3 regions of the Bacillus sp. AFS031507 genome follow, and region 2 is predicted to be linked to each of the others. Evidence: riboswitches for the same ligand, from Rfam matches in the RefSeq annotation. Region 2 holds a riboswitch; each other region holds the start of a gene.

Region 1 (10,224 bases), on a different contig from region 2:
TGAACAGTGGCAAAGAGTACCTCATAAAAGCTTTCCAGCTATTTTTCTGCTTGTAACCTCTGACTTTATGAGCCGTCTTCATTTGGTTTAGTTCAGATTGGAATAGTGGGATAAAGCGGAACCCCGCTAATAGCCCATACGCCCATTTAGGTGAAAGTTTACATTGATGAATTAAACTCATGATGAACAAGGTGATGTCTGTGGTAGAGGTGAATAATAATCCATACGTAACAAACGCTAACATCCTCAAGCCGATTGTTAAGCCATGATTCATGCTCTCTTGCGTAATATGGAACCAGGCCCATTTCCAAATCGTTTCTTCCCCTTCTCCAAACGCCGCCATCATCCAAAATACAAGAATAAAAAAACCTAAATAAGGCAAGAGCCTTTTCAGAAGGTAAGTCATTCTCCATCCGCCTAAAAAAATACCGATCAATACAGCAAGTAACCAGATCAAAAAAGTCACCATTGGATTGGAGATTGCCATTAAAAGAAACATCACGATCAAATGAGAAAGCAGTTTACAAGCAGGATTGAGAGTTGCTAGGAATGAATCGTTAGCCTTCATACCCAAACCCCCTCCATTCGTGCATGCATCAACTGGTAATGGAGTGGTGGAATTAACGCACTATCACGGAAATTACTCGGATTTGAAAATAACCCATAGGGGGTCCCTTGATAGGTTACTCTTCCCTTGTTGAAGAGAATAACTTGATCAGAATAATCATCCACCAAATCCATATCGTGGGTGACCATCACAATCGTAGTTCCCTGGTCCTGCCTCTCCTGTAAGCGTTGAATCAGTTCGTTCGCTGTTTTTTCATCCTGACCGAATGTTGGTTCATCCAGCAATAATAAATCTTGATCCAACAATAACATCGTCGCCACACTTAACCGCCGTTTTTGTCCTAAACTTAGTGAAAACGGGTGAGCATGTTGATGCGATTCCAATCCAAACTCCTCTAACAATTGGATGGTTTTGGTATGAATCAGGTCTTCAGGCCAATTTCGTTGCCGGCCGCCAAAGGCAACTTCCTCAAAGACAGTATCCGTAATGAATTGAAGTTCTGGATTTTGAAAAACAAAGCCTGCTTTTTCATATAATTCTCGTTCTGGCCATTTTTTTAGTTCCGTATTTTTAAAGAGAATTTTCCCTTTTTTAATTGGCTCCAAACGGATCAGACTTTTTAAGAAGGTACTTTTCCCACTTCCATTTTCTCCGACGATTGAAATCCATTCACCTTTATGGATTTTTATATCAATGTCACTCACAATGGTCTTCTTCCGATAGCCAATTTCAACATTTTCGGTATGGAGTAAAATCTCGCCATCCTTGAGCGGTTTGGTTTTTTTCAGATTAACAAGTTTGATAGATAGGGGATGCGCGTCATTTTGAACAACTTCCTCCCATTTGTGAGGAAACAACTTAGGGCGCCAAATACCCGCCTCTTTCATTTCATTTTTAAAATGCAGCAGCATTTCTTTTGGCTGACCATCCCCGATAATACATCCATTCTCATTTAGGATAATGACTCGATCCATCCATTCGATGCAGCCGTCTAGGACATGTTCGACAAATACCATCGTATGGTTTGTCTTTTGGGCTAATTGATTCAATAAAACAAATATCTCATTCCGGCCAGCAGGGTCTAGCTGGGCTGTTGGTTCATCAAAGAAGATGACTTCAGGTTCTAATGCCAGTAGACAAGCTAACGCCAATCGTTGTTTCATCCCACCTGAAAGAGTTTCAATCGGTGTTTTCTTATCGACCATCAGCCCTACTTTATCCATTAACTCAGAAATCATTTGGTCCATTTGGTTGCGCGGAATCGATCGATTTTCGAGGCTGAACGCAATTTCTTCATCGACATGAAGCATGCAAAATTGCGAATCTGGATCTTGAAACATCACACCGGCATCTTTCCTGCAGAATACTTCACCACTTACCTCTGCCTCCAAATGCTCCGGGATAATGCCTGCAAGAGCGGAAATCAACGTCGATTTCCCACTCCCACTAGGCCCTAGTATTAATACTTTCTCCCCTCTATTGATGGATAAAGTAATCTGACTAAGTATTTTTTCAGAGCGATTATAAAAGCGAATCGAAAGATCCTTACATCCCAGAAACATGTCCATTGACGTTTTCCTTTTTCCTTTTTTCCTTCATCAATTCATATTGTTCTAACACACCTGTTTTTGCGAGTGCGTCCACAATGACCTTCGCTAACAATCCACCGAGAATCATTCCGCTGATGACATGAATTCCTAACGTTGTAAAAAATACTTCCTTCGTGTAATAATCAAAACCGTTAGCGATTAAGTTATAAATCATGCTGCCTAGCGCTGCAAAAACTCCAGATAGCATTAAAGTAAATAGATTGTAGCGTTTATATCCGAATATTGCGAATGCGATTTCTGCACCAATCCCTTGAAAGACACCTACTAAAAGGGCCGATAAACCAAAATGACTTCCTGTTAATAACTCTACTGCCGCCGCTGCAACCTCTGCAATAAGCGCTGCTCCCGGTTTTTGAATAATATACGCAACGATTGGACTAGCAATCACCCAAATTCCAAACATAAAACCTGCGCCCACCGGCCCGACAAGAGCGGAAATGGGAATCCAAAGCGTCGACCAGCCTAAATAGATCACTCCACAAGCGACCGCTAGAATCACAGCAAGGACAACTTCCTTCATCTTCCAAGTCATCGTTTCACTACCTCCATTTTCACAGGCCATTCTTCAAGTTTATAGGCCATATCCCAAAACATATATTCCAGCTGACAACTGATCAAGAAATGATCCTTCATCTTTTCCTTTTCTCTCTCTGTTGCTGTCATTGCCCACTCATCAAGACGGGCACAAAATTTCGTGGTAATCGAATCGGTACGATTTCCATAAAAACTGATCCAATCATAAAAAGGATGAGAAGGATCTGGATTAACCTCCGTTAATAATTTTTTCCCAATTTCCCAATACGTCCACGGACATGGTAATAGCACAGCTAGAATTTCCCCTAATGTACCTTCGTGCGCAACGGTAAGCATATGACGCGTGTAATGAAGGGACGAGGGAGATAACGGATATCCATGTAATACCTCGTAAGGAACACCTGCTACTTGACAAAAGTTATTATGAGGATGGATTTCACTGTTTAAGATAAAAGAAATCTGCGTATTAAACATATCCATATCTTCACGATTCTCACACTTGGAAACCGCTATTCCATAGATGCGAATAAACGAATTCAAATATTCAAAGTCCTGTTTAACATAATGAATCAATTGTTCCTTTTGTAATTCCCCATTAGCTATCCCTTGCACAAAAGGATGTTCAAAAATCGCCTCGAAAATAGGATCTGCTTCTTTTCTTAATTCTGCTGAAAAACTCATAAAATTTTGCCCCCTTATTGGTTTTAATGGGAAGACTCTATTGGGATCAACTTAATGTTAAAAACGAAAAAACCGCCCCAAAAATGGAGCGGCTGAATAATTATATCTATCCATACACGAACTCCACTTTCCTACGCTAGTATGAACTAGATCAGGTTCAAAGGGTCCAAGATAACTCTCGTCTCAGCCATAAAAAGGCTCCCCTAGTGGTCTTCCTATTAATTTAACCTTCACTCTACACTCGCTGGTTAATGTTGTCAATCAATTAAAATCTTAATTATAAAAATAGACCAAATGGATTATAGATGCACTGAAATTCGAAGGCATTTCCAATTATTATCCAGCAAATGTCGTAAGACTTGTAAAATATGTAGTATGTGCGCGAAATTATGTAATAGGTTTCGTAAAATATGTAGTAAGAATCCAAAATTATGTAATTAGTTTCGTAAAATATATAATAAGAATTCGAAATTATGTAATCCTGCGAAAGTAAGGCTTTTATTTGCGAAAACACAACAGCTAGTCTCTCCTCAATAAATAACTCTTTTAAAAAGGAACCATGTTTAGCCGCTGAACTAGAACATGTGCCCATACCCATAATATGAACAGCGGCTAATCTTCCGATAGTGAAATTAGATTGCGGCAAAAAAAAGGAGAAGTGTGCGAACACTTCTCCCCTCTAACAACCTATTAATCTACGACAAATTTCGGGGCGTGACAGGCACATTACGCTTCCACCGTCTTTGCAATAATCGCTCCAACAACCAGACCCCATACCGGTGCACTAATATGGAAAAATGATACATTGGATAACGCGATGAGGAACGCAAATAGGGCACTTAAGCGATATTTATTTTCGGAGAAACCCAGCTGCAAACTAGAAAGAAGGACGCTGATTAACGCAAATCCTGCTAGCATCGACACAAACGCGTGGGGTAACGCTTGGATAAACGGAACAATTTTCCAAGCGAATACTCCAAACAATAATGTCAAAACCCCCGATACCACCGCTGCCATATACCTCTTTGATTTTACCCCTGCATCCGAACTAGAACAGATGGCGGTCATCATGCCAGCAATATTCGCACTTTGCCCCCCGAAAAAACTGGCAATAATCGAAAACACTCCACTAAAAGAAACAATTTTTCGGATCGGAGGTTCAAAATCCGAGCTTTCTAGTGCGCCGATTCCAGGTGCCATATCATTACTTAGGATTAACATGGCCAGAGGCAGACCTAATGTGACCATGCCCATCCATGTAAATTCCGGCATTTGAATGGATGGTAGAAAAAAAGCAATCTCCTTAGATGAGCTATGTAGATCTTGGGTTAAAAACAAAGTAATAAAAGCGACAACCACTGCGACCATAACGGCCGGGATCCGTTTTGAGATTTTCGTACTGATAAAGAAACTAAGCAAGGCTGCCCCACCCACTAAGGGTAACGCCTTAACGTCTTGGACAAGCTGAACCACATAGTTGGTGACCAGACCTGCAAGCATGGCTGCAATGACTTCTTTCGGAACCCATTTAATAATTTTAGTAAAAAGTCCTGACAACCCAATCAGCAAAATCAGCAGCCCTGACATCACATACCCGCCAATTAGCTGGGGATAAGTAAAATGTGCTGTCACTGTCGCTAAAAAAGCAACCCCCGAAATCGAGTGAGCTCCGGTAATGGGAATTCTAAATAACAGAGGCATTACGATCCCTAACAACCCTCCAAAGAAATAGACGGCAAACATCCAATTGATGGTTTGCTGATTAGAGAAATGCCCTGCCGCTGCTGCCTGCAGAATGATTAACGCTGGACCTGTCATGACTAAAGTACTAGAAATTAATCCAGAAGATACGTTTTGAGTCGTTAGATCTTGAAAAAATGATTTCCCTTTATTTTCACGTAATGGTTCAATTGGTTGCTCTCTAATTAATCTATTTGGATGCCCCATCTTTTCTCCTCATACCCTTCTTCAAGTAAAAAACTTTTATTGTTAGTTTAGACAATCTTCTACAAAATGTATAGGACAAAGGCAATCCTCGACAACCGTTAATATTATTAAAAACTTACTGGCAGGTCTTATCATAACAAAAGGGAGGGGGAATAAACTAGAGGAAAAAATAGCTTAAAAAAGGGAAAAGGTGCATTCTCGCCGGTTATCGAGACTGCACCTTTTTCTTTTAGCCTTTGATGGCTAACTTTTTCAAACGATCCACAAACAAATTTAAAAGTTTGACCTAATTGCAGGTATTATTTCAGTTACTATTTCATAGATAATACCGCCTAACATTACGCCGATGAATTCATTTTTTTAACCTCCACGGGCATCATTCGCTTCCTATGGTTACCGTTCATCTAATTTTTCAACCTCTACGTGCACTAGTCGCCTTCACTAGCTTCCAACCAAGCAAAAAAGGAGAAGTGCGCGAACACTTCTCCCCTCCAACCTCTATCAAACTCTGAAAAAATTACAAATTACCATTAAAAACTGAAAAGAACTTTTTCTACCTACCCCCAAAATCTTTAAATGACTACCTAAGCTTATTCTGTTAGTCATTTTTTGTCGAAAAGTCTGTCCGTCCGATGCGCACGATTTATAATTACTTTCGGTTAACGTTTCAGTGAAACTTTTACAGATTTAATTGTATAAACTCTATCTATTAAAATAGAATTTTTCACACTACGCCTATAGGAGGAATCTAAATGAATCGAATTTTTAGGTGGATTGTTAGATCATTATTTGCACCTGTCACAGGAAATGCAGGAGCGGTTGCAAGTACACTTGGTTTTTTCATGGGGTTTTTCCCTTTAGATAGTTTTAGAATTCCGTTATTGCTTGTTCTTTCACTTTTGTTGCGACTTAATATCATTGCCTTATTTCTTGGAACGTTGATTCCGCTTTTTATACCAAAGATGAATCATTTACCCTTCCTGGATATGCGTTTATTGGAGGATTACTGGTTATTTTCTACCCTGCAGTCTAAAATACAGCTTTCACAAACCATGGCTTCAGGGGTCCTAGGTGGCTTGATTGGTCTTGTCTGCTACTTTATTTTCCATTGGTTTTACAATTTAGGGCTGAAAAAGAGGGAGAGAAATCAAGAACATGTTTTTCTTGATCCAGCCAAAAGACGCTGGTCCATTATCAAACGAATGAGTGCAGGCTTTACGGTTTTAATAATTTTAGTATCGACTATTTTTATTGAAAGTCTTAATACGAACCCTGAATTTCCTGAACTACAATTGAATAAAAGCGCAGTAAAGAGTGGAATCGAGCCGATTAATAAAAGTTTCAGTGCAGAACAGCTTGCCACTCAGTTTCAAAAAACGAGTCCATCCCCTCTTATTCAAAAAAATATCAGGCAATCGAACAAGAAACAAGAAGTGTATGGTTTTTACGTCGATTGGGACAAAAACAGCCATACTTCTTTTAAAAAGAATAGCGATTCGATTACAACATTAGTGCCGGGGTGGATGCAGCTTACACCTGGTCTTACCCTAAAAACCAGCACGGACAAGTCCATTATTGCAGAGGCCAAAGCCCATAATATAAAGATTCTCCCATTAGTGAATAATTTTAGTAATAATAAATGGGATGGCGAAGCTCTACACCGCTTATTTATTACTCCCGGTGCTGAAGATCTTTTTATTAAAAAGATGTTGGAATATGTGAGAACAAATGACTTTGACGGAATTAATATAGACTTTGAAAATATCCATCCAAAGGACAAAGAGGATTTCACTGATTTTATCGGTAAAGTATATGAGGCGTTTCATCCACATGGGCTGATGGTCACATTGGATGTTCCGCCGAATAACAATAGTTTTAACTATACTTCTTTAGCAACGAACGTTGATCGCATGATTGTCATGCTCTATGACCAGCACCATTCGATGAGTAAACCTGGACCTGTGGCTCCGTCTGATTGGGTAAAAGAGAACTTGAACCAGCTCCATATTCCTTCTGAAAAATTGATTGTGAGTTTGGGAAGCTTCGGTTACGACTGGGAAGAAAACTCCCATCAGCCCGCAGATACGGTTGCTTTCGGCGATATCATGGATTTAGGAATTGGGACCAACCTCCAAATCCAATGGAATAAACAAATAGGCAACCCTTATGTACGCTACAAAAGAGACGGAAAAAACCATGTAATTTGGTTTTTAGATGCAGCTTCATTTTATAATCAAATGAAGCTGGCGATAGATCACGGTTCAAGAGGAATAGCGGTTTGGCGTCTCGGTTCTGAAGATCCTTCGATCTGGAATTACCTGAATAAACCAAAGGGAATAACCGATCCATCCCATGCCCTTCAAACCTTGGTCAGCCCTAAGCCTGTTCACTATACAGGTGCTGGAGAGATTTTAAAAATTGCCTCTCCATCAGAAAAAGGAACAAGAACGATTCAATTGGATTCACATGGGTTGATTCAAACCGAGACCTATACTAAATTACCAAAGCCTTCTGAGGTCGTTCGGTATGGCAAACCGAAACGTAAGGAAGTCGTCCTTACCTTTGATGACGGTCCTGATCCAACCTATACACCACAAATATTGGACATTTTGGACAAGAATCATATAAAAGGGAGCTTCTTTATCATTGGAGAGAACGCGCTGCAGCATCCAGAACTGGTTAACAAGATGTATAAAAAAGGTCACGAAATTGGCAACCATACCTTTACCCATCCGGATGTTGCATCGATCACACCATTTCAAACGAGAATGGAGCTAAATGCAAATCAGCGATTATTTCAAGAAATTACCGGTCATTCGATGACTCTTTTCCGTCCGCCATATGTGGCCAATGCGGAACCGAGCACAAAGAGCGAACTGGAGCCAATATTGCGAGCACAGGATATGGGTTATACCATGATCGGTGAATTAATTGACTCAGACGATTGGCAAAGACTTTCTAGTGATGAAATTGTAAACAGGGTATTGGATCAGCTGCCTGAAGGAAATGTGATTTTGATGCACGATGCTGGCGGTGACCGCTCCAACACGGTAGAAGCCTTGCCTACGATTATTAAAGAACTCAAAAAGCGCGGCTATACATTTACCACCATTGCTGATCTAACTGGAAAAAGTGAAAGTCAGATTATGCCCCCTGTTAAGGACAGCCCTTATTTGGTCTATGACAAGGCTGTATTCATGGTGATACAAGGCTGGCACTTAGGATTAAGCTTCCTGTTCTACTCAGCGATCCTGTTAGGAATCTTACGACTGGCTATCTTCGTTTTCCTTTCAAGGAAGCAAGTAAAAAGGTATAAAGAGACTCAGATTGACCCTAGCTTTACCCCTTTTGTCAGTGTGGTAATTGCTGCCTACAACGAGGAAAAAGTAATTTGTAAAACAGTAGATTCTATTTTATCGAGCGACTACCCAGCTTTTGAGATACTGATTATCGACGACGGATCAAAGGATGACACCGCTGTTGTCGTTCAAGAAACATATGCAAAACATCCGCTCGTCAGATTAATTAAAAAAAACAATGGGGGAAAATCTTCTGCTGTTAATCTTGGTTTTAAAGAGGCAAACGGGGAAATCGTGGTGGCTCTCGACGCTGATACACTCATCGCTGAAAATGCGATTTCATTGCTTGTTAACCATTTTAAGAATGAAAATGTTGCTGCGGTTTCAGGTAATGTAAAGGTCGGCAATAAGGGGAACCTCCTTACAAACTGGCAGCATATCGAATACGTGACAGGCTTTAACCTGGAGAGAAGGGCTTTTGCCGCTCTCAATTGCATTACGGTTGTACCAGGTGCGATCGGTGCATGGAGAAAGACGGCCGTAGAAGATGCAGGATACTTTCAAGAGGATACACTGGCAGAGGATACCGATATCACGCTTACCCTTTTACGCCAAGGGAAAAAGATAGAATTTGAAGAAAAGGCCTATGCCTTTACAGAAGTGCCGGAAGATATTAAAAGTCTGGCAAAACAGCGTTACCGATGGGTTTACGGTACGTTACAATGCTTATGGAAACATCGGGATGCTTTATTTAATAAAAAACATAACTCATTAGGATTTATCGCCCTTCCAAATATGTGGCTTTTCCAATATATTTATCAAACCATATCGCCTATTGCAGATATCTTGTTTATTATAGCCCTGTTTAACCCGCACCCTGAAAGAGCAGCGATTGGATTTATTCTTTTCTACTTGCTGGATTTCTTAACTTCTCTCTATGCGTTTCGCTTGGAGAAAGAAAGTCCCAAACCACTAGCCTCATTGTTTCTGCAACGAATCTTGTACAAGCAGCTGATGACTTATGTGGTGATAAAATCGATCTTCTCGGCAATAAAGGGAGTAACCGTTGGCTGGGGTAAACTAAAACGCAAAGGTAATGTAACACAGGAAACCTCGATGGTGAAGGTTAAGGAAAATATGTAATAGAGTCTTCGCACAGGTCTTTCCCATTCGGGGAAGACTTTTTTTGTACCCCAACATTTAACCAACATTTTGATTGAATTTATTAGAACATTTAAGTGAACGTAAGTTGATTTACCGAAGAGTTATTGGATATTTATGTGAAAATGAAAATATAAATTGTGTAAAGTTGCACTTAAAGTAACGGGGCAGGTTGAATAAGAAAAGCCCCTTTAATAATAAGTTGAGTTAAAGAATAGGCTTTTCATATTCCATTATGATAGGTAATATATAATACTTATCTTTTTTTCCGTTATGATACAAGTTTTAATCCTATTGCTGCACATAAAACCATCGTTATGAAGACCAATCTTTTCCAATTTTTTGGTTCTCCGTAAAAGAGCATTCCTAATATTGCTCCACTTTAATAAGAAATCTTACATAATAATAACGGAGGTGTTGTAAT
Region 2 (10,224 bases):
GAAACGACCTTTGCCTGCTTACCAGACAGCATCATCACTCGATCGGATAGAAACAATGCTTCCTCAATATTATGAGTAATAAAAAGAATAGTCCTTCGATGTGATTCCCACATTTCCAATAACCATTTTTGCATTTCAAACCGGGTTAGCTCATCTAATGCTGAAAAAGGCTCATCAAGACAGATCACCTCTTGCGGGCTCAATAAGGCACGGATAAAAGCAGCCCGCTGCTTCATTCCCCCAGATAGCATGTGAGGATAGGCGTTTTCATAATCAGAGAGTCCTGCAATCGCCAGCATTTCTCGTGCTGCTTTTACCTCTTTTTTTCCCTGAAGCTCTTGGCCAAGAAGGACATTTTCAAGTATCGTCCTCCACGGGAAAAGAGAAGAAGTTTGAGGCATATAGCTAATAAAACCACGCTTGCCATTAACGCACTGGTTGTCTAATAGGATCTCCCCTTCATCAGGTGAAAGAATTCCTCCTATTAAATTGAAAATGGTGCTTTTCCCACTACCTGAAGGGCCAATAATAGAAACAAATTCATCTTTATTAATGGAAAAATCAAGGTCATTCAGTACTTCATTTTGCCCGAAACGTTTCGAAACGTTTTGAAAACGAAGATAGCTCATTTTTTCTCATCCCCTTTCGGCTGCCAGCGAACCACTCTTCGTTCCATAAAAACGATTAAAAAGAAAAATAAGAGGCTTAAGAACATGATGGTAAAAATGGCAACGAACACCCGGTCCGTTCGAAAAGACGACGATGCGAATGTCATAAAGACACCAATCCCCTGCTTAGCACCAAGCCATTCAGAAATAACGGCACCCATTACACTATACGTGGCAGAAACCTTAAAGCCTGAAAAAATCGAGGGCAACGAAAACGGCAGCTCCAATTTCCAAAAAAGCTGTGTTTTGGATGCACCTGCCATCCTCATATAATGCTTCAACTCTGAAGGGGTTTGGCTAAATCCATCTAAGGCGGCCACTGTAATGGGAAAGAAACAAACAAGGGTGATGACAATCATTTTGGGTAATAAGCCAAACCCAAACCAAATCACCAACAGTGGAGCCAGAACGATAATGGGAACATTTTGCGATAAAATCAACAATGGATAAAAAGAATCCCTTAAAACAGGTACCAGATGGAATAAAATGGCGACTGCCAGTCCAATGAATGCTCCAACTACAAATCCAAATAATGAAATTTTAACCGTTGAAAACACATCTGGATAAAAATCACGCCAACCGGCAATGGCCTCTGTGAAAATCTTTGATGGCGGCGGAAGAAGCCATTCCGGCACTTCTGCTATTTTAACGACAATCTCCCAAATGACAAACAAAAGGAGGAGAACCAAAATCGGTCTCCACCCTTTTACAAGATTCATCCTCATGATCGATATTTCTCCGTTAAGTCATCCATGGAAATGCCTGTTGGCTGATAAAGGATTTTCACTTGAGAAATGACATTTTTGCTTCCCATTTCAATCATTCGTTCATTCATTTTTGAAATCACGGTAAATAATTCGTGCAGTTCACCTTCCATGGTTGTTTCTAACGGGTGTACCTCATATTTCACACCAGATTCAGCAATGACTTTAATGGCTTCATCAACGTATGGAATGACGTCTTCTCCATCCTTTGTTTTCGGTATGATTTGTATGCTGATTAATGAATTTGCCATGTTCTTCTACCCCCTAGTGTTTTGGTAAAAATTCATTTGTAAATGCTTTTTTCCCATCTAATTTCTTGTCAAGAAGCTTATTATCATACATCCATTGGGCATAATTTTCCCAAACCTCTTGCTTTTGAATTCCCCATTCCTTTGCATCATCCTGATATTTTGGAGACAACCATTCTTGACTCTTCTTTACAAGCTTTGGATCTAAATCCGGTGCTGCTTTAATCAGGATATCTGCAGCTTGATCAGGGTTTTTAATGGCAAATTCATATCCCTTGGCAGCGGCATTTACGAACGCCTTAACCGTTTCAGGGTTCTCTTCGATCATTTTTTCATTTGTTTCTAAAACAGGTGTATAGTAGTCCAGTTTGTCAGAGTAATCTGTTAAGTAAACCATATTAATTTTTTCATTACGAAGGTCTGCTTCTACACCAGTCCACCCATAGTAAATCCAAGCGAAATCGATGTCTCGTTTCACAGCCGTAAAAAAGTCCGTATCCCCCATGTTCACGATTTTCACCTTATTAGTATCAGCGTTTTCCTTTTTCATTAGAGAAGTGATGACAGATTTTTCGACTGGCGAGCCCCATCCACCGTATGTTTTTCCTTCAAAATCCTTCGGAGATTGAATCTGTTTGCCAACAGGTGAAGCGAATCCTGATGTATTGTGCTGAATCACTGCAGCGATCGATACGAGCGGCACCCCTTGTATACGTGCCTGAGTAATGGCTTCTTGGTAGCCAACACCAAATTGCGACTTGCCAGAAGCTACTAGTTGGTCAGCACCGGTCTCACCTGGCATGATAATATCCACATCCAAGCCTTCTTTTTTAAAGAATCCTTTTTCTTTTGCAACATATAATCCAGTATGATTGGTATTTGGCGTCCAATCCAGTACAATCGAGACCTTTTTAAGCGGTTGTTTTTTTCCTTTTACGTTTTCTGTTTCTTTTTTGCTGCTACATCCAGTCATTAGAAAGACTGATAGGACTAGTACTAGCCATTTCTTCATTTTGAATCCTCCATATGTAAAAATAATATCTAAAGTGAAACAAAATAAATAGGCTGAAACCTCAGTGTTGGTTAGAAGGCAAAAACTTGCTTAAACAAAATAAAGCACCCAGGCAAAGAAACCTGAGTGCATATCAGCAAACAATTAATTGTTTAAGAATATGTTCCCTCCGCCGGTATCAACCAGATCAGGTTCCAAGGGTCATCGTCTCACGGACTAAATCTCAACCGGCATCACCGGTTCCCCCACATTACATCGTATTCCACTTCATATACTACTATATCAGTCAAGGCAGACAATGCCAACTGCTTTTATCTATTTATGCTTGTTAACAAATACTTCCTATCATGAAACATCCGGTTCTCATCTTAATTCACCTGCACGAAATAACTTTGCTAGTTAACCTACGGTGTTACGAGTAAGGAGCTAGTTTCGTTCATGATAACTTATACGAACAGGGGCATATCTTGATTTCTTGCAATCGTTAGAAGAGTTTTTATTGTTGATATGGATTTTAGTTCCTTTTGCATAAATAGTTCTGGATTAACAATCTGTTCAAAACAGTATTGGTTATATAATGAATGTGCATCATTAGTAGCTAACATAAATCTACGAACTCCCTGTAATTGGGAATGGTTTTCTCACCCACAACAATTTGTACTAACGTAAGAATAGCACGAAATAATGTGATAACTAAGTCATGTGTGAATAATAAAAAATCCAACTTATGCCGACTTGAAAAAATTTTATGAAAAATTGTTGAGGTTACCCCTAACCTATGACTCTATCCGATTTTAAATATCCAATATCTTCTAATAGTGATCTCAACTTCATATGAAGCGTCATTTAGACGCTTATTTTTGTTTTTACTGCAATATAAGACTCAAATTCGTAATGCCTTTTATTCAAATAACCTGCGTCGTTAGCTCAAGAAGAAAATAAACAATATTCTTCAACCGAGGCAAATTTATTCGCAGGATTTCATAACCCCTATAAATAGTTTGACGGGTAATTGGAATGAATTCAGATCATTTGGCTTCGTGAAGGCATAGTTAAATAAAGGAGTTAGCTACCACTAAAAGCTATCCCAAGAGAATTAGGATAGCTTTAGAAAAGTATTGTGAATTTCAATATTTTTACATATTTAGAGTTTTATATTTTCCACTCTCTTCCTTTATGGCCATACTGTCACAAAAAGGGCGATGACACCCCCTGGCTGTCATCGCCCTTTTTTATGCTTATAATCAATCCCAACTAAATACAATTCGCGTCAACTACCTGTCCAGATACCGACATAAGTTCATTTATGTTAACCCATCCACCAATATTTTGAGATTGGTCAACACCTTCTATTGTAAAAGTTAGGCTAATATTGTTGGAAAGTGTCAAAGTGGATCTTTTGCCGATGCAATTCTGTGCTTTTTGCAGAGAATTCACCCTTACACCTTCACACGAAATCGTATACCTTTGCATCGGTAGGTAAATTAATACTCCTCTTAAAGGGTCATAGGTCCTAATTAAACCTTCAGCAGTTGTTCCATCTCGGAATGATAATCTAATCCATCGCTTTTGTTGATAACAAGCAAGAATTTTTTGAAATAGTCCTTGTCTGTTGTCATAGAAATATGGATAGAAAGGCTGGTAAGGATTATTTGGATACAATGCAGCCTCCCCCTTTCTTTTATCAGTAAATCTCCTCATGTATATGAGAAAAAAAAGGGTTGGTGCTTGTCATCCCCTGATGTGTATAAGAAAAGCGAATATTGCTAACTGTTCGTTGGGTTTTATTTGAAATATACCAATATATGAAGGACGGCTAGTATTTTCCTTTTAACTGGAATTTCAATGATTTTTGGCTCGCCAAATACAGTACCTAAAATGACTACAGAACCTCTCTAGCTACGTGATTCATTTATAAAAGTTTTAACGTGGTTCTGAATAGTACCTCGCACCCAAGAGCAACATCTTCAAAAGAACTCCACTCATCTGGATGATGACTTATGCCATTGCGGCTCCTCACAAAGATCATTCCAATATCTGTGAGTTTCCCCAACACCATTGTATCATGAGCAGCCCCGCTTGGTAATTCATAAACAGGATACTGTAATTCTTGCAGAGAATCTTTTACTGCTTTCATCACTATTGGTGAGCTCATCACAGAAGATAGGGATTGAACCTCCCTAATTTCACACTCTAAACCACGGTTTGCAGCAATTGTCCGAATTGAATTATAGATTTTAGTAACCGTATTTTTACGCCGTTCATTAGATATATCCCGAACATCAAGTGTAAAATCCACTCTCCCAGGAATGACATTACTACTTCCAGGTTTTACTTCCAATTTTCCTACTGTCGCAACACTTCCGATATTGTCCCGTGCTATTTTCTCAATGGCTAATATACATTCTGCTGCAGCTGTTAAAGCATCTTTTCTCTCTTTCATCCAGGTCGTTCCTGCATGCCCCGCTTCACCCATGATCGTTACTTCCGCCCATTCTCCACCAGAGATCCCCGTAACTATTCCAACAGCTAAATCTTTATTTTCTAACACTTTTCCCTGCTCAATATGTACTTCAATATAAGCTTTTACGTCATTTTTACCTAACTGAGCTTGTTCTAAAAGGTCTGGATTAATCTGATTAAAATATTCCCCTTCTAGACTGGCTTGCTTCATGGCCTCCAGATAGGAGATTCCATCTTTATCTGTTGCTGCAGCTAAATTTTCCTTTAATTTCTTCGAACCCTCTGTCCCAACCAAAGCGGTACTTCCTACAAAAGCATAATCAAAACGAGCCCCTTCCTCATCTGTTAAGGATACAACCTTTATCGTTCTTTCAGGTTGAATTCCCTTTTCTTGCAACGTACAAAGCACCTCAACACCCATTAGAACACCCATGGCGCCATCGAAACGCCCGCCAGAATTTACTGTATCAAGGTGAGAACCAATAAGAATGGCAGGTAATTCGGGATTTTTACCGAGTATTTGCCCAAAGATATTCCCAGCTGCGTCCATATAAGGGGATAAATCAGCTTGTTCCAGTAGTTTCAGAAAAAATTTTCGTGCTTCGATATCATTTTGATCAAATGATGTTCTATTGACCCCGCCATTGTCTCCTTCTCCTATTTTTCCAAGGGCCATTAATTGGTTCCAAAGACGGTTTCCATCAATCGTTAAATTTAAACTTTCCATGAAATTTGCTTCCATAGGATTAAATTCTCCCTTCATTTGAATGTCCAGTATAGAGAAAATCCTGCTGTTTCCTTAGTAGGTCTGTATAATTATATTTACAACTTGCATTTCTTTTTTTAGGCGAACAGGATTTGTACTGTTCGTTTTTTTAATTTTTTGGCCGTTTTAAACTTGCCTGTTGATTTCCGCTCCATGCGCTTCACCTCCGCGGTCGGGGTGCCTCCTCGTCGTCGCTTTAGCGCCTTCGGGGTCTCCCCAGACCCGTACTCCCGCAGGAGTCTTCGCGCCTTCTGCTCCAATCAACAGAGTGGCAAAATCAATAATAACCTTTAACACAGCCCATTTTTTTCAAGGGTGCTTGCCTCTCTCAACATAACGCAAGAAATAAAAAAGAAGCTCCCCAAAAGTTTACTCAACTTATGAGAAGCCTCCGTTTAAATCCTCGGATATTCAAAATGTTAGAAATTTACTCTCTTATTCAATAACCCATATATATCAAGGCTTTGAGAGCGGTATTACACCCTTCCGCCCATACATCAAAAATATTGAAATAATAGGAGAATTCAAGTTACTACTTTGAAAATTTTAAAACAAATAAAAGAATGCTATGAGTTGAATAATAAATACTTAATCTCTGCGGAAATCCGCCTCTTTTAATGGAACCATTTTTGTTTTGTTAACAATTTTATAGCCTAAATAACCCATTAGGAATAGAGGTAGTCCAATATAAGAAACCAATATACCATACCAGTCAACCTTAGAGCCGATAAATGCCCCATAATTTGTTCCAAGCATTGCGATTAAACATAATACTGTCGCCAAAATTGGACCTAATGGGAACCACTTTGCTTTATAAGGCAGGTCTTTGAAATCTTTTCCTTGTGCAACATAAGCTTTACGGAATCGATAATGTGTAACCGAAATACTTAACCAAGAGATATAACCAGCTAAGCCAGCAGCGTTTAATAACCAAGAATAAACAGTTCCATCACCAAAAAGGGAGGTAAGGAAGCACAGCATCCCAACAAGGGTTGACATGTATAATGCGTAAATCGGAACACCACCTTTATTTACTTTTTTCAAGAATGACGGAGCTTTTCCTTCTTCCGCTAATACCCAAAGGACGCGCGAAGCGGCGTATAAAGTGGAATTTCCTGCTGACAGAACTGAAGTAAGAATTACTGCATTCATGGCAGCCGCCGCAAAGGCAAGACCTGCATTTTCAAATACTAAAGTAAACGGGCTCACTGCAATATTCTCTAAATCTGCGCTTAATAATTTTGGATCGTTATAGCTAATGATACATCCAATAATAAAAATCGCTAAAACATAAAACAATAAAATTCTCCAGAAGATCTGTTTCACTGCCTTAGGTAGATTTTTCTCAGGATTTTCACTTTCACCGGCTGTAATTCCGACCAGCTCCGTGCCTTGAAAAGCAAATCCTACTACCATAAATACACTAAATATGGATAACAAGCCGCCTTTAAATGGTGCTTCTCCTTTTGTGAAATTTTCAAAACCGCCAGCATGACCCTTCAATATTCCAAAGATCATTAATAATCCAACAACAATGAATATTATAATTGTTGCAACTTTAATCAATGAAAACCAAAATTCTGATTCACCATAACCCTTAACAGATAAAACGTTTAGGCCAAAAATAAGTATAAGGAAAATTGCGCTCCAAATAATACCTGGGGCATCGGGAAACCAATATTTCATGATCAATGACGATGCTGATAATTCCAAAGCAAAAATAATCGCATTATTGTACCAATAGTTCCAACCAACAGCAAAACCCAGTGCAGGGTCGACAAACCTTGAGGTATACGTACTAAAAGAACCTGAAATCGGAATAAAAGATGCCATTTCTCCTAAGCTGCCCATGATAAAATATACCATTATTCCTGCAATTATATAGGCAGCTAAAGCTCCACCAGGACCAGCATCATGAATCGTGGTTCCACTGGCTAAAAATAACCCTGTTCCAATTGTTCCTCCGATAGCAATCATGGAAAGATGCCGTGTTTTAAGCTTTCTTTCTAAATGTTCTCCATACTCGTGTTCGTGTCCTGTTTCTTGGGATTTAAGAGCAGTATTTTGCATATAACACCTCTTATTATAGTTTGATTAATAGATAAGTACTTTTACCTAATAATTTTTTCAGAGATATGTAATCTAGATGATTGGACGTAGCCTATGGCAACCTTGTCTTTGAAAGAATTCTAGGCCGAATAAATATTAAAATCCTCACCTCCTTTCAATTACGTTTGTTAGTAGGTCTTCTTCTTATTTGTATACTTTATCCACTTGCTGAAGTAATTTTGAAAGATTCATTGTTTTCAGACCTTCAGCAGATTTTTCAATATCTTTTGAGAATATACGGTCTTTTTTAATTGAAGGAACAATTTCTCTTCCTTTCTCATAAAGCCGTTTTGTTTGGCTTGCCATTTTTTCAACTCCACGGTATTCAACCGCCTGCATCGCACAAATAAGCTCAATTGCAAGGACTCTTCTTGTATTCTGAATAATTTGATGAGCATGCCTTGAAGCGATCGTTCCCATGCTTACATGATCCTCTTGATTCGCCGAAGAAGGAATCGAATCTACACTTGCTGGATGTGCAAGCGTTTTGTTTTCTGAAGCAAGAGATGCGGCAACATATTGCATGATCATAGCACCAGATTGTAGTCCCGGTTCAGGGCTTAAAAATGGCGGTAAATCATTTAACTGTGGATTGATTAACCGTTCAATTCGTCTTTCAGATATATTTGCCATTTCCGCAACAGCAATTTTCATAAAATCCATTGCAAACGCAATTGGCTGTCCATGGAAGTTACCACCGGAAATGACTTTTTCACCATCATCAAAAATTAGTGGATTATCTGTTGCTGCATTCATCTCAATTTCTAATTTTTCTTTTACATAATCAAGTGCTTGCCACGTGGCACCATGAACTTGTGGGATACAGCGGAGGGAATAAGCATCCTGTACTCTCAATTCCCCCTGTGTCGTCGTCAATAAACTATCGCTTAGGTAACCTCGGATTCGTGCAGCGGTATCAATTTGCTGTTGATAACCCCTTGCGATATGAACCTCTGCAGCAAAGGCATCAATAATCCCATGTAATCCTTCAATGGTCATAGAGGAAATTAACTCACTTTGGTATGCGAGTTGTTCTGCTTCTAGATAACCGACAACTCCCATTGCTGTCATTGCTTGGGTTCCATTGATAAGAGCAAGGCCTTCTTTTGCCTCAAGTGTTACTGGGAAGATTCCTTCTTGCTGTAAGGCTTCAAGTGAATCCATTCGATTTCCTTTATAAAATACTTCTCCTTCCCCGATTAGCACTAACGCCAAGTGTGAAAGCGGTGCCAAATCTCCGCTTGCTCCAAGGGAACCTTGCTGCGGAATCACAGGGATAATATCCTTGTTTACTAAATCTAATAACCTTTCAATAACAAGCGGCCTAATTCCAGAATAGCCCTTTAAAAGTGCGTTAGCGCGAAGAAGGACCATTGCTTTTGCGACAACCTCTGGGAACGGCTCACCTACGCCGCAAGCATGTGAACGAATTAAATTAAGCTGAAGATCTTGAACATGATCTTTATTAATAAGGACGTCACTAAATTTTCCAAACCCTGTTGTAATCCCATAGACTACTTTTGATTCTGAAACTATTCTTTCTACTGCTTCCCGACTCTTTCTAGCAGCCTCCATACTCAATTCTGAAGCGCTTACCTTCTGATTTTCGTTTAAAATTTCCTTCATTTGTTTTAATGTTAAACTTTGACCTGTTAATGTGATCATTAACGTTCCTCCTCTAGCACTTTAGTATAATAAAGAAAGAGGCTGGATTCCGATTCCTATTAGAATTGGAGTCCAGCCTCTTTTATAACCATTTTTGAATATTGAACTATATCTTTTCGCAGCCACATGGGTAATCATCCCTTTATTCATATTCTATAATCCTATTCCTATGATAATTATTCTATGTAACGTAACCTTATTTGTCAATTGATTTTTCAGAATTTTAGCACAATAATACTTTAGCACAATAGCAAATGAAAGACTGTCATCCTAAATTAAATGTCGACTTCTCTTGAATCCAAAGCGAATTGCTTTATATACCTAAAAAAGGAGAGTACATATTAGACTTCTCTAATACGTACTCTCCTTTATAATAAATCAATAAAGTTAAGAAATCGCTTGACCTCTTTTACTCATAAGGACTTCCATTCACCATACTTATTGGCCCTTAGGACAATTTGGCACTGGATCGAGTTCCTTATTCGGGGCATTCGTGTTATGCGCCTTGTATGTGTTGCCTCGTTTGTCC
Region 3 (10,224 bases), on a different contig from region 2:
ATCACTGGTATCGACCACTACTGCATAATCAGCGGTGTAACCCCTCTCAGTGCACGCCAGCGTCCCAGCCTCTCCAACTTCCTCACCGATAACAGATTGAAATTGGAGATCACCTTTGAGCGGGATACCCAGATCTTTTAAAAGTTTAATTGCGATTAGTGATGCTGCAATTCCACCTTTCATATCGGCCACACCACGTCCATATATGTAGGAATCTTTGCGATAGGCAGAAAACGGAGAATAATCCCATTCTGTATTATCCCCAACTTCCGCGACATCCACATGACCATTTACAATCAAACTATTATATTGATCAGAAGATTCTCCAGGTAAGTGGCCAACCACATTCGGATCTCCGGGATAGACATCCCATTTATCTGTGGAAAATCCCATGTTTTCTAAATACCCTTTTATAAATTCCTGGACATCATTTGTATTCCGTGCAGGAGGACTAACGGATGGAAAAGCGATAAGGTTGGTCAACAATTCGATTAATTCCGCTTCTCTCGCTTCAACTTCTTGTGAGATTTTTTCAAGCAAATCCTCTTTCATTTGTTTACTCCCATGATTAGTTTCTGATAGTGGTATCATTTTCACTAACAATCAAAACTTTCTTTCTTAAAAATACGGTTAAAATAATAAATCCAATCAGCGCTCCAGCAAACGAGCTAAATATAAATAATGGAATAAACCCAAATAATGTGGCCTTTTGACCGAGAAAAAGAGTAGCGATTGGGTAAGAAAGCAGTGCCCCAATGATACCCGTTCCAATTACTTCACCGATAAAAGCAAGATAGATCTTCCTAGTCTTCCAAAATAATAGCGAGGCCAGTAAGGCTCCAACCATACTTCCGGGAAAGGCAAAAATCGAACCAGTTCCCATCAGATTTCTTAGCAGGGAAACGCAAAAGGCCTGAGCTACAGCATAATAAGGTCCTAAAAGAACGGCTGATAAAACGTTCAAAAAGTGCTGAACCGGGAAGACCTTTGTAAATCCAATCGGTATATAGAACAGGTTGCTTGAAATGGTACCAATGGCTATCATCATCGCAGTTAACGTCAGTTTATGTGTTTTGTTCATTTGAATACCTCTCATGAATACCGACACTATTTCTTAACGCTCTGGCTGCTTCGATTGGTGATTCTGCATGGCTTATTGCCGTAATAACGGAAACCCCATTTGCCCCAGCTTCCACTACCGATTGAGCGTTTTCTACCGTGATCCCGCCGATCCCAACAATCGGAATATCAATGCCATCTTTTCGTAATTTTTCGATCAGTATTGTTCCCCGTGATGGCTTGGCATCCGCCTTTGTTTTTGTCGGAAAAACAGGGCCAATGCCAAAATAGTCAGCACCACCGCTTATTGCAATCATTGCTTCTTCCGTTGAATGGACGGAAACCCCAAGGATTCTCCTATCGCCAATCTTCTCTCGAACTGTGAATACCGTTTCATCCTCTTGTCCGATATGTACACCGTCCGCATCAATTGCCACAGCCAACTCGATATCGTCATTAACAATGAAAGGGATATGATGTGCTCTGCAAATTGCTTGAAGTTCTTTCGCAAGTGCATATTTGTCAGCTCCAGTTAATGCGCCGTCACCCTTTTCACGAAATTGAAAAAGTGTAATCCCACCGGCAATTGCCTCTTTTAATACTTCGGCTGGATCCTTTAAACAGTTGGTACTGCCCATGATAAAATAAACACTTAAAGCCGCTTGTAGGTTTTTCATAATTCAGCCAGCTCCTTAGCGCTTTTCCTTTTTCGATATGCCCAATGGTTAGTTGGACCATATCCTTGCCCGATCTCCAAATGGTTCTCAATTGCCGCCTGAATAAAATCCTTTGCTATACATACTGCTTCATAAAGAGTTTCCCCTTTTGCTAGTTCAGCAGTAATTACTGCGGAAAAAGTACAGCCTGTTCCATGTGTGTTCTTTGTCTGAATTCTCTTGCTGGTAAAGTAGTAAAATTTCTTTCCATCAAATAATAAATCAGTGGATTCAGACTCATTTTCATCATGGCCACCCTTAATTACGACATTTTTTACGCCTAACGCATGTAGTCTTTTAGCAGACTCCAGTTTATCTTCCACCGTCATAATCGACATGCCCGTTAGTACTTCCGCTTCTGGAATATTCGGGGTGATTACCGTTGCTAGCGGCAATAAGTATTTTTTCATGGCAGAAATGGCTTCCATTTGCAACAAGGAAGCGCCACCTTTAGCAATCATGACTGGATCGACAACAATATTTTGCCATTGATAATTCCTGAGCTGTGCAGCGACGGCCTCAATGATTTCAGCATTAAAAAGCATTCCTGTTTTCACCGCATCCGCACCGATATCCTCGCCGATCGCTTCGATCTGTTTTACGACTGCCTCAGCTGTCATTGGATAGACAGCATGAACTCCTAATGTATTTTGGGCCGTTACAGCGGTCAATGCTGACATTCCGAAAACCTCTAATTCCTGAAATGTCTTTAAATCCGCTTGAATTCCTGCTCCACCGCCGCTATCAGAACCAGCGATTGTTAATGCTTTTTTCATTCAAATTACCTCCATTTATCGATTAAACTTTTTAAAAGAAGCATGTGAAATGATATCTTCGGAAGAAACTAAAGCTAATTGGTTTAAAAATTCGATTTGGAAACTACCAGGTCCCATTTCAACTGTTTTTGCCGCTGCCTTTTCTGCCGCGATTCCATAATACGTTAAAGCAGCCACTGAAGCTTGAAGCAGGTCCTTCTCCACTCCTGCAAACGCTCCAATCACTGAGGTTAATAAACATCCAGTGCCTGTCACCTTCGTTAAAATTGGATGTCCATTTGACACGACATAGGTTGTTTTCCCATCCGAAACAATATCCTCTTTTCCAGTGATGACGACAAGACCATTCAATTTTTGTGCTGAAGTAATAGCTAGTTCAATGATATTTCCTTTTGCATCCCCAGCATCGACGCCCTTAATTTCCCACTTTTCACCAACCACATTGGCAATTTCGGCTGCGTTTCCTCTAATCACAGAGACATTTACCTCGTTCATAATTCTTTGCGCGGTTTCGGTTCGATAGCGGGTAGCCCCTGCACCAACCGGGTCAAAAATGACGGGAACACCGGATTCATTAGCCGCTTTTCCGGCAATGATCATCGAATCTACTGTCTGTGGGTTTAATGTTCCAATGTTCAATACTAATGAACTTGCAATCTTGGCCATATCTGCTACTTCCTCGGCTGCATATGCCATGACCGGTGAGGCACCAAGGGCAAGAAGCCCATTTGCCGTAAAATTTGTAACAACCACATTGGTAATATTATGTACCAGCGGGTTAACCTTTCTAACTTCTTCCAACGTTTCATACAAACTATTTTTTTCCATCTCAATTTCCCCGTTTCTTTTTTTAAAATAAAAAAACCAGATCCAATAATGGACCTGGTTAGTTAGTCAAAGAAATAATTAACATTCACTTGGCTACTTTCCTACGCTGGTATTACCCAGATCAGGTCCGAAGGGTTGAAAATTTCTCCATTTTCTCTCAGCCTGTTTACAGGGCACCCCTAGTAGATCTAATACTTTATTTAATTAACTACATAATATTCCTATAGTACTAGAATGTAAAGGAAAAAGTACCAGTTAACATAACATTATTATTGTTTGCCTTTATAAAGGAAAGTAACAATAAATGTTGTCCCTTTATCTTTTTGGGAATGAATTTCTATCTGTCCATTTAATTTTTCCAAGCTTCTCTGCACCAATGATAAACCGATTCCTCGATTTTCACCTTTGGTGGAATACCCTTTTATAAATAAGCGATTTTTTACAGCCTCATCGATTCCTTTTCCTGTATCATGAACCTCTAAGGCAAGGACATCATCGTAATAGTCAAACCTTAATGTAACTTTTTTTTGTGGACGGTCCGAAACAGCATCTAGTGCATTATCTATTAAATTCCCAAGGATCGTTACCACTTCATGCGTTATTTCCTGCTGTTGTGGTTCAGGTAGACTTCCTTCCCCATCAATGATTAATTCACAGCCATTTTCCCTAGCAAAGCTAAGTTTTCCTACAATAAAACCTGCTAAAACAGGATCTTTAAAACGACTAATAACAAATTCTACCTCAGTTTGTTGGTGATCGACAATTTTGGTAATGTATGACGAGACCATTTGATAGTCTTTCATATGAATTAAACCTGATATTACATGCAGTTTATTCATGAATTCATGTGACTGGGTTCTCAGTGCTTCCGCGTATAGCTTTACACCGGTTAATTGTTCAGCTAATTGCTTGATTTCGGTTTTTTCTCGGAACGTAGCAATCGCACCGACAATCTTTCCTTTGACAACAACCGGAACCCGATTGGTTAAAATGGTAATATGATTGATTTCTTGTTCTTGGTCTAATTGAGATTCCCCCGTTTCTAGAACAGAAGATAGCATAGAATTTGGCATGTAGTCATCCACTTTTCTTCCTAAAAAGGACCCATGAATGCCAGCTTTTTGAAGAAGTCGGATCCCCTCATTATTTACGAGAGTGGTAAACGCATCCTGGTCAACTGCCAAAATTCCTTCCTTTGTGGATTGAAGCATCGCACTACGTTCCTCAAGCAATTTTGCCATCTCACTCGGCTCAAGTCCAAAAAGAATCGCTTTGATTTTTCTAGCTAGAAAAAGGGCACCTAGAATCCCAACTAGAATTCCTACTCCCACTCCGATCAAAATAATTTTCCTACTTTGTTCGATCGCCTGATTAACTTTTTCTAAAGAAATCCCAACCGCGACTGCCCCTATTTGATTATTTTCTTGATCATAAACAGGAACAAACGAACGTAAAGACAATCCCAATGTCCCTTTGGCAATGGAAATATGCTCTTTCCCTTTTAAAACAGGTCCTTCATCTCCACCGACAAAATGCAAACCTAATAGGTTGCGGTTAGGATGTGATTTTCTTTTTCCATACATGTCCATTACGACGATAAATTCAACATGCGTTGATTGTTTAATATCATTCGCAAATGTTTGGATATCCTTCTCTGCTGTTTTATTTTTAAGCCCATTCATGACAATCGGAGACCTTGCAACAATCCTCGCAATATCTGTTGCTTTCTCGGCTTGGCTTTTCTCTGTTTCCTGTGAAATTCTGTTGGTGATTAAAATCTCGGTTACTAACAATGCCATCACGACCACGATACAAACCAGTAGGGTTATCGTCGATTGTAAACGAAGTTTTGGTTTGGACAACCTTATTTTCCACCCCAACTTGATTCCCCCTTTCTCACAGGCAATCTTTTCAAGGTATTTGCGTTAAACACCGTAACGGTTAATTGGTCTTCCGACGCCGCCGTAATGGATATGAATTTTGACTTTTCCTTCTTTTTCTAAGTAATCAAGGTATCTTCGAGCCGTTACCCGAGCCATTCCTATGCTTTCCGCTACTTCTTCCGCAGAAACAGGTTCTTTTTCCTGCGAAATGAAATTAGTAATTTTTATTAACGTATTCATATTTAATCCCTTTGGTAAACTCTCTCTTTCACTTTGTTCTTTGCTATCAATAAATAAAATTTGATCGAGCTCCTCCTGTAAAAGAGCTTTCTTTTCTCCTAATTTCACTCGATAGTTTTTATAATTATCAAGTGACTTTTTAATTCGATCAAAGGTAAACGGTTTTATGATGTAATCAACAGCCCCTTGTTGTCGAACACGGTGGATGGTTTCGATGTCGCTCGCAGCTGTTATCGCAATCACATCCACAGAATAGGCCTCTGAACGAAGTTCGCTGAGCATTTCCAATCCACCCATATAAGGCATATAAATATCGATAATCGCCAGATCCGGACTGAGTTCTTTCACTAATCTTAACCCTTCCATCCCATTGGAGGCGATTCCAATTATCGAAAACCCTTCAATCCTATCAATGAATTGGCGGTGTACCTCTCGAACCATCGGATCATCTTCAATCAATAGTACTTTTAACGGAAACATCTCCCTGCTCCCCCTTACATTAAATGAAACTGTATTTCCCTTTATATTATTATCATGGCCTATTTTATTAAAATAGTAAATTTATAGATAGCATTTTTTGTTCGATTTTTATGAGAGTTAATTAAGGTATTTTCTATAACAAAAGGAACAATAAGACCAATATGACCAAAACCTTACTATTATCTGAATTTTCATTTATTATGTGCTTGGGTGGGTTTGAAAGCGGTAACAGTTTTATTAAACAAAGGGGTGTATGAGAAAATGAAAATTAATTTCAAAAATTTGACCGTCCAAGTATTATTGGGGATCTTACTTGGGATTGTCATCGGATTTCTTTTTCCGAAATTCGGTACAGAATTAAAGGTTTTGGCGGATATCTTTATCAAGTTAATTAAAATGGTCATTGCTCCAATTGTATTTTTTACAATAGTCATTGGTATCGGTAACATGGGGGATTTGAAGAAGGTTGGGCGTATCGGCGGGAAAGCGCTCCTGTATTTTGAAATTGTAACGACATTTGCTTTAGCGATTGGTTTACTCCTAGTTAATATCATTAAGCCAGGATCTGGGTTTAATACAGATTCCGTAAAAGGCGGAGATATTTCACAATTTACCACGCAGGCTAAAGAAACAAGCCATGGATTTATCGAATTTATTTTAGGAATTATTCCTGATAATTTTGTCGGGGCAATGGCGAAGGGCGAGCTGCTTCCAATTTTATTCTTTGCGGTCCTGTTTGGAATTGCACTTGCTTCCTTAGGGCAAAAAGGAAAACCAGTTGTTGCCTTGTTTGAGCAATTTACGGAGATATTCTTTAAGATTGTTAATATCGTAATGAAATTTTCACCAATTGCAGCATCTGGTGCAATGGCCTATACGATTGGTAATTTTGGTCTAGGTTCTTTAGTATCGCTTGGAAAATTGATGGGAAGCGTATATGCAACGATGTTTCTTTTCATCGTCTTTGTCCTAGGTTCGATCGCGAAACTTTATGGATTTAATATTTTAAAATTTATCGCTTATATTAAAGAAGAAATTCTCTTGGTGTTAGGTACTTCATCCTCTGAATCCGCTTTACCAAGAATGATGGAAAGACTTGAAAAATACGGCTGTTCCAAATCAGTAGTTGGTCTTGTCGTTCCAACCGGGTATTCCTTTAACTTAGATGGTACTGCTATTTATCTTTCAATGGCTGCGCTCTTTATTGCTCAGGCTTACAATGTCGATATTACGATTTGGCATCAAATCACTTTATTAGGTATTCTTATGTTGACATCTAAAGGAGCTGCCGGTGTAACGGGTTCTGGTTTTATTACACTAGCTGCTACTCTATCTGCTTTCCCGGTAATACCAGTTGAAGGGATTGCCTTGTTACTAGGTGTCGATCGTTTTATGTCTGAAGCACGTGCAATTACGAACTTAATCGGAAATGGTGTAGCAACTGTGGTTGTTTCCAAGATGGAAAACGAATTCCACCCTACCGCTGAAATTCAAAGTACCAAAACAGATAAATCAATTAGTGCATAAAAAATTACAGAAAAATGGCTTGGGGGATTTTACTCCAAGCCATTCTTGTCCTGAATTGACAGCTGCACCTTAACTTTTTGCTATTTCTATTAGTTCCTTTAATTCATTTGTAAATCCTTTCACTGCTCGATTATCAACCACAGTAACAGGAACCCCTAGAAAGCCGTATTTCTCCACTTCCTCCTGATATTCAGGGTTTGCCAACACGTCCCTGGATTCAAAGGCAATTCCTTCCTCATTAAGAACTTTTTTGACCATCGTACATTCAATACAGTCTTTTGTTGTATAGACGATTACCTGCTTGTTCATTGTTTGTTTACCCCTTTTATATTATTTTCAGAAGAATCTTTTGTAAAAAAGATATGCTCGGCTTCCAAAGAATCCCCGATATTTATGAGGCCAAATGAATATTTTTCCTGCCTTCTTTTATCGGTAGGCGATCCTGGGTTGAAAAGCATAATCCCTTTTTCGCATTTTTTAATAGGAATATGTGAATGACCAAAAATAATACAATCTACTTTTTCATCCGCAAATTTTTGAATGGCTCTCCTTTCTGTTGTTTTTCCTGTGCCATGACCATGTGTTATTCCAATTTTAAACCCGCACACCTCAATAACTCGGTTTTCCGGAAATAATTCCTTGATTTCGTCTCCATCTACATTACCATATACACCCACAATATTGGCATAGGATTTTAGATCATTGTATACATCAATGGTCTGCCAATCACCGGCATGTATGATTAAATCAGCATTGACTAATTCTTCAATTAATCTAGGTGGCAAGCTTTTAGCCCTTTTAGGCAAATGCGTGTCTGAAAGGACGACAATTTTCATAATCATACTCCATTCTAAGTACAAATCATAATAATGCGTTTATAATTGATAAAATAATCTTGTGTTCTTCCATAATCTTTCCGACACTTCTTCTTCTGGCAATTTTTTTATTTTTGAAATTGCCTTAATGGATTCAAGCATCATATTCGGATGTGTCATAGTTCCCCAAAATGGACCTTCAAATGGCCATGGACCATCTGTTTCAATCATCATTTGTTCTAGCGGATATCTTTGAACTAATTGTTGTATCTCCTCTTCATAGACCACATCAGGTGTAACCGATATATAGTACCTATTTTTTTCCATCCTCTTAATTGTTTTATTGTCTCCTTTAAACCAATGAAAATGAGCCTTTTTAATGGAGTATTTTTCTAAAAGGTCACAAACAATGGGAGCATCCTCATGAACGGCATGGAGGACAATTGGCTTCTCCCATGTTACTGTCTTTTGAATGAAGGTCTCTAATAATTCTATGTATTGTTCATACTGACTACTGGACACTTTAAGCTTTCTCCTTAAATAATAAGGAAGGCCTACTTCCCCTATGGCAACCATAACGTGACTGTGTTTATTCATCCAATCCATTAACTCATTCAACTGATTTTCTGTTGGAAGTGACCGCGCAGGATGGTAACCAAACGCAGGTCTCACCATTTAATATTTTCTCGTTAACTCAAGGTTTCTTTTACACGAATCTAAATCAAAAGAAACGGATATCAGCCAATCTAATTGTGGAATAGTTTCCATTATCTGAAAAATCTCATCATCCTTATAATGATCGAGATGAATATGGGCATCAATCATTTTTATCAAATCGTTCACTACCCTCATTTAGACTAGTTTAATTAATAAGCTACTTTATTTTAATAAAATTTTCAATTTTCCGACAATAAAACTCGATAATTGTCTGTTCATGCGCTTTCCCAAGCAATAATTTAAGAAAATTTCCATAAATACAGGTCACCAATGTCTAATTTATTAAGTTTTTAAAGGTTTAAAAAATTGCAAAATTAGGGAAATATATATTTCCCTTTTTCGACTTTTTATTCTTTTCTATCAGGGAATATTCCAATTTCCCCATTTCGTTTCCTCATAAAATATTGGATTCCTATGCTGATTATTCACTCGAATATCATTGCAAATGAATACTCTGTAGTAAACAAGCTATGGAGGTGTAAATATGAATCCGTTAAATAGAAATGATGGTTTAGAAGGACTTTTTTTTCTTTTTGGGTCAACGTTAGTATACAAGACTTCAAGCTCTTATCAAAATATTTACGTTACAGAGCGGAGTCAATATGAAGGAAAACGAGGAAAATTCCGAGCGCTTCAATTTTCTTTAGATGGTATCCAAGGGATAATAAATATGGAGCATCCGCAATCACTGGTCGCTTCATACAGTCGAATCACAGTGGATCTAATAGATCACTATGCATCTGATTTTAAAAAAGGATTTATTATTGGTCACGGGATTGGAACCGTCAGCTCTTATTATTCCCATAAACATATGTTAACAGCGGAGATTGATCCGCTAGTCGTAGAGGTATCAAAGAAGTACTTTGGACATACGGGAAAGAACGTATTAGTCGGTGATGGACAAGCGCTCTTAAAAAATCAAGAGACACAATCTCAGGATATCATTTTTTTGGATGCGTACAGCAGCAGTGAAATCCCATCTCACCTAACAACAAAAGAGTTTTTTACTCTTACAAATGAAAAGCTGTCCGACCAAGGGATTCTAATCATAAATTATCTTGGGAAGATAAATAATGATAAATTCTTGCATACGCTATACGAGAGGATTTCAGAAATCTTTCCTTACGTAAAAGTGTTTGCTACAAATTCTGAGAATAAAACGAAACAAAATCTATTTCTTGTT

What was found. Region 2 has a riboswitch for thiamine pyrophosphate ahead of COE25_RS19125 (ABC transporter substrate-binding protein). Riboswitches for the same ligand answer to the same signal wherever they lie in the genome.
Region 1: linked by a shared signal. The riboswitch ahead of tenA (thiaminase II) and the one ahead of COE25_RS19125 (ABC transporter substrate-binding protein) in region 2 are both predicted to bind thiamine pyrophosphate.
Region 3: linked by a shared signal. The riboswitch ahead of thiM (hydroxyethylthiazole kinase) and the one ahead of COE25_RS19125 (ABC transporter substrate-binding protein) in region 2 are both predicted to bind thiamine pyrophosphate.

The regions. Positions count from the first base shown of each region.
Region 1 is NZ_NUOW01000075.1:22,236-32,459, forward strand. It holds gene COE25_RS29295 (energy-coupling factor transporter transmembrane component T family protein) at 1-568, opposite strand, end outside; gene COE25_RS29300 (ABC transporter ATP-binding protein) at 565-2,136, opposite strand; gene COE25_RS29305 (ECF transporter S component) at 2,114-2,710, opposite strand; gene tenA (thiaminase II) at 2,707-3,393, opposite strand; TPP riboswitch at 3,505-3,608, opposite strand; gene COE25_RS29315 (benzoate/H(+) symporter BenE family transporter) at 4,120-5,340, opposite strand; gene COE25_RS29320 (DUF2062 domain-containing protein) at 6,093-9,782, shown strand; partial or broken gene COE25_RS32035 (QacE family quaternary ammonium compound efflux SMR transporter) at 10,072-10,179, opposite strand; gene COE25_RS29330 (hypothetical protein) at 10,223-10,224, shown strand, end outside.
Region 2 is NZ_NUOW01000020.1:153,078-163,301, forward strand. It holds gene COE25_RS19110 (ABC transporter ATP-binding protein) at 1-629, opposite strand, end outside; gene COE25_RS19115 (ABC transporter permease) at 626-1,393, opposite strand; gene COE25_RS19120 (thiamine-binding protein) at 1,390-1,683, opposite strand; gene COE25_RS19125 (ABC transporter substrate-binding protein) at 1,697-2,692, opposite strand; TPP riboswitch at 2,840-2,949, opposite strand; gene COE25_RS31680 (hypothetical protein) at 3,139-3,297, opposite strand; gene COE25_RS19135 (hypothetical protein) at 3,947-4,354, opposite strand; gene COE25_RS19140 (M20 family metallo-hydrolase) at 4,605-5,882, opposite strand; gene COE25_RS19145 (amino acid permease) at 6,510-7,991, opposite strand; gene hutH (histidine ammonia-lyase) at 8,175-9,695, opposite strand; gene COE25_RS19155 (hypothetical protein) at 10,134-10,224, opposite strand, start outside.
Region 3 is NZ_NUOW01000024.1:125,717-135,940, forward strand. It holds gene COE25_RS20660 (acetylornithine deacetylase) at 1-552, opposite strand, end outside; gene thiW (energy coupling factor transporter S component ThiW) at 569-1,081, opposite strand; gene thiE (thiamine phosphate synthase) at 1,065-1,736, opposite strand; gene thiD (bifunctional hydroxymethylpyrimidine kinase/phosphomethylpyrimidine kinase) at 1,733-2,551, opposite strand; gene thiM (hydroxyethylthiazole kinase) at 2,567-3,379, opposite strand; TPP riboswitch at 3,461-3,570, opposite strand; gene dcuS (DcuS/MalK family sensor histidine kinase) at 3,649-5,247, opposite strand; gene COE25_RS20690 (response regulator) at 5,305-5,982, opposite strand; gene COE25_RS20695 (dicarboxylate/amino acid:cation symporter) at 6,244-7,509, shown strand; gene COE25_RS20700 (glutaredoxin family protein) at 7,579-7,818, opposite strand; gene COE25_RS20705 (metallophosphoesterase family protein) at 7,815-8,345, opposite strand; gene COE25_RS20710 (TatD family hydrolase) at 8,385-8,999, opposite strand; gene COE25_RS20715 (spermidine synthase) at 9,526-10,224, shown strand, end outside.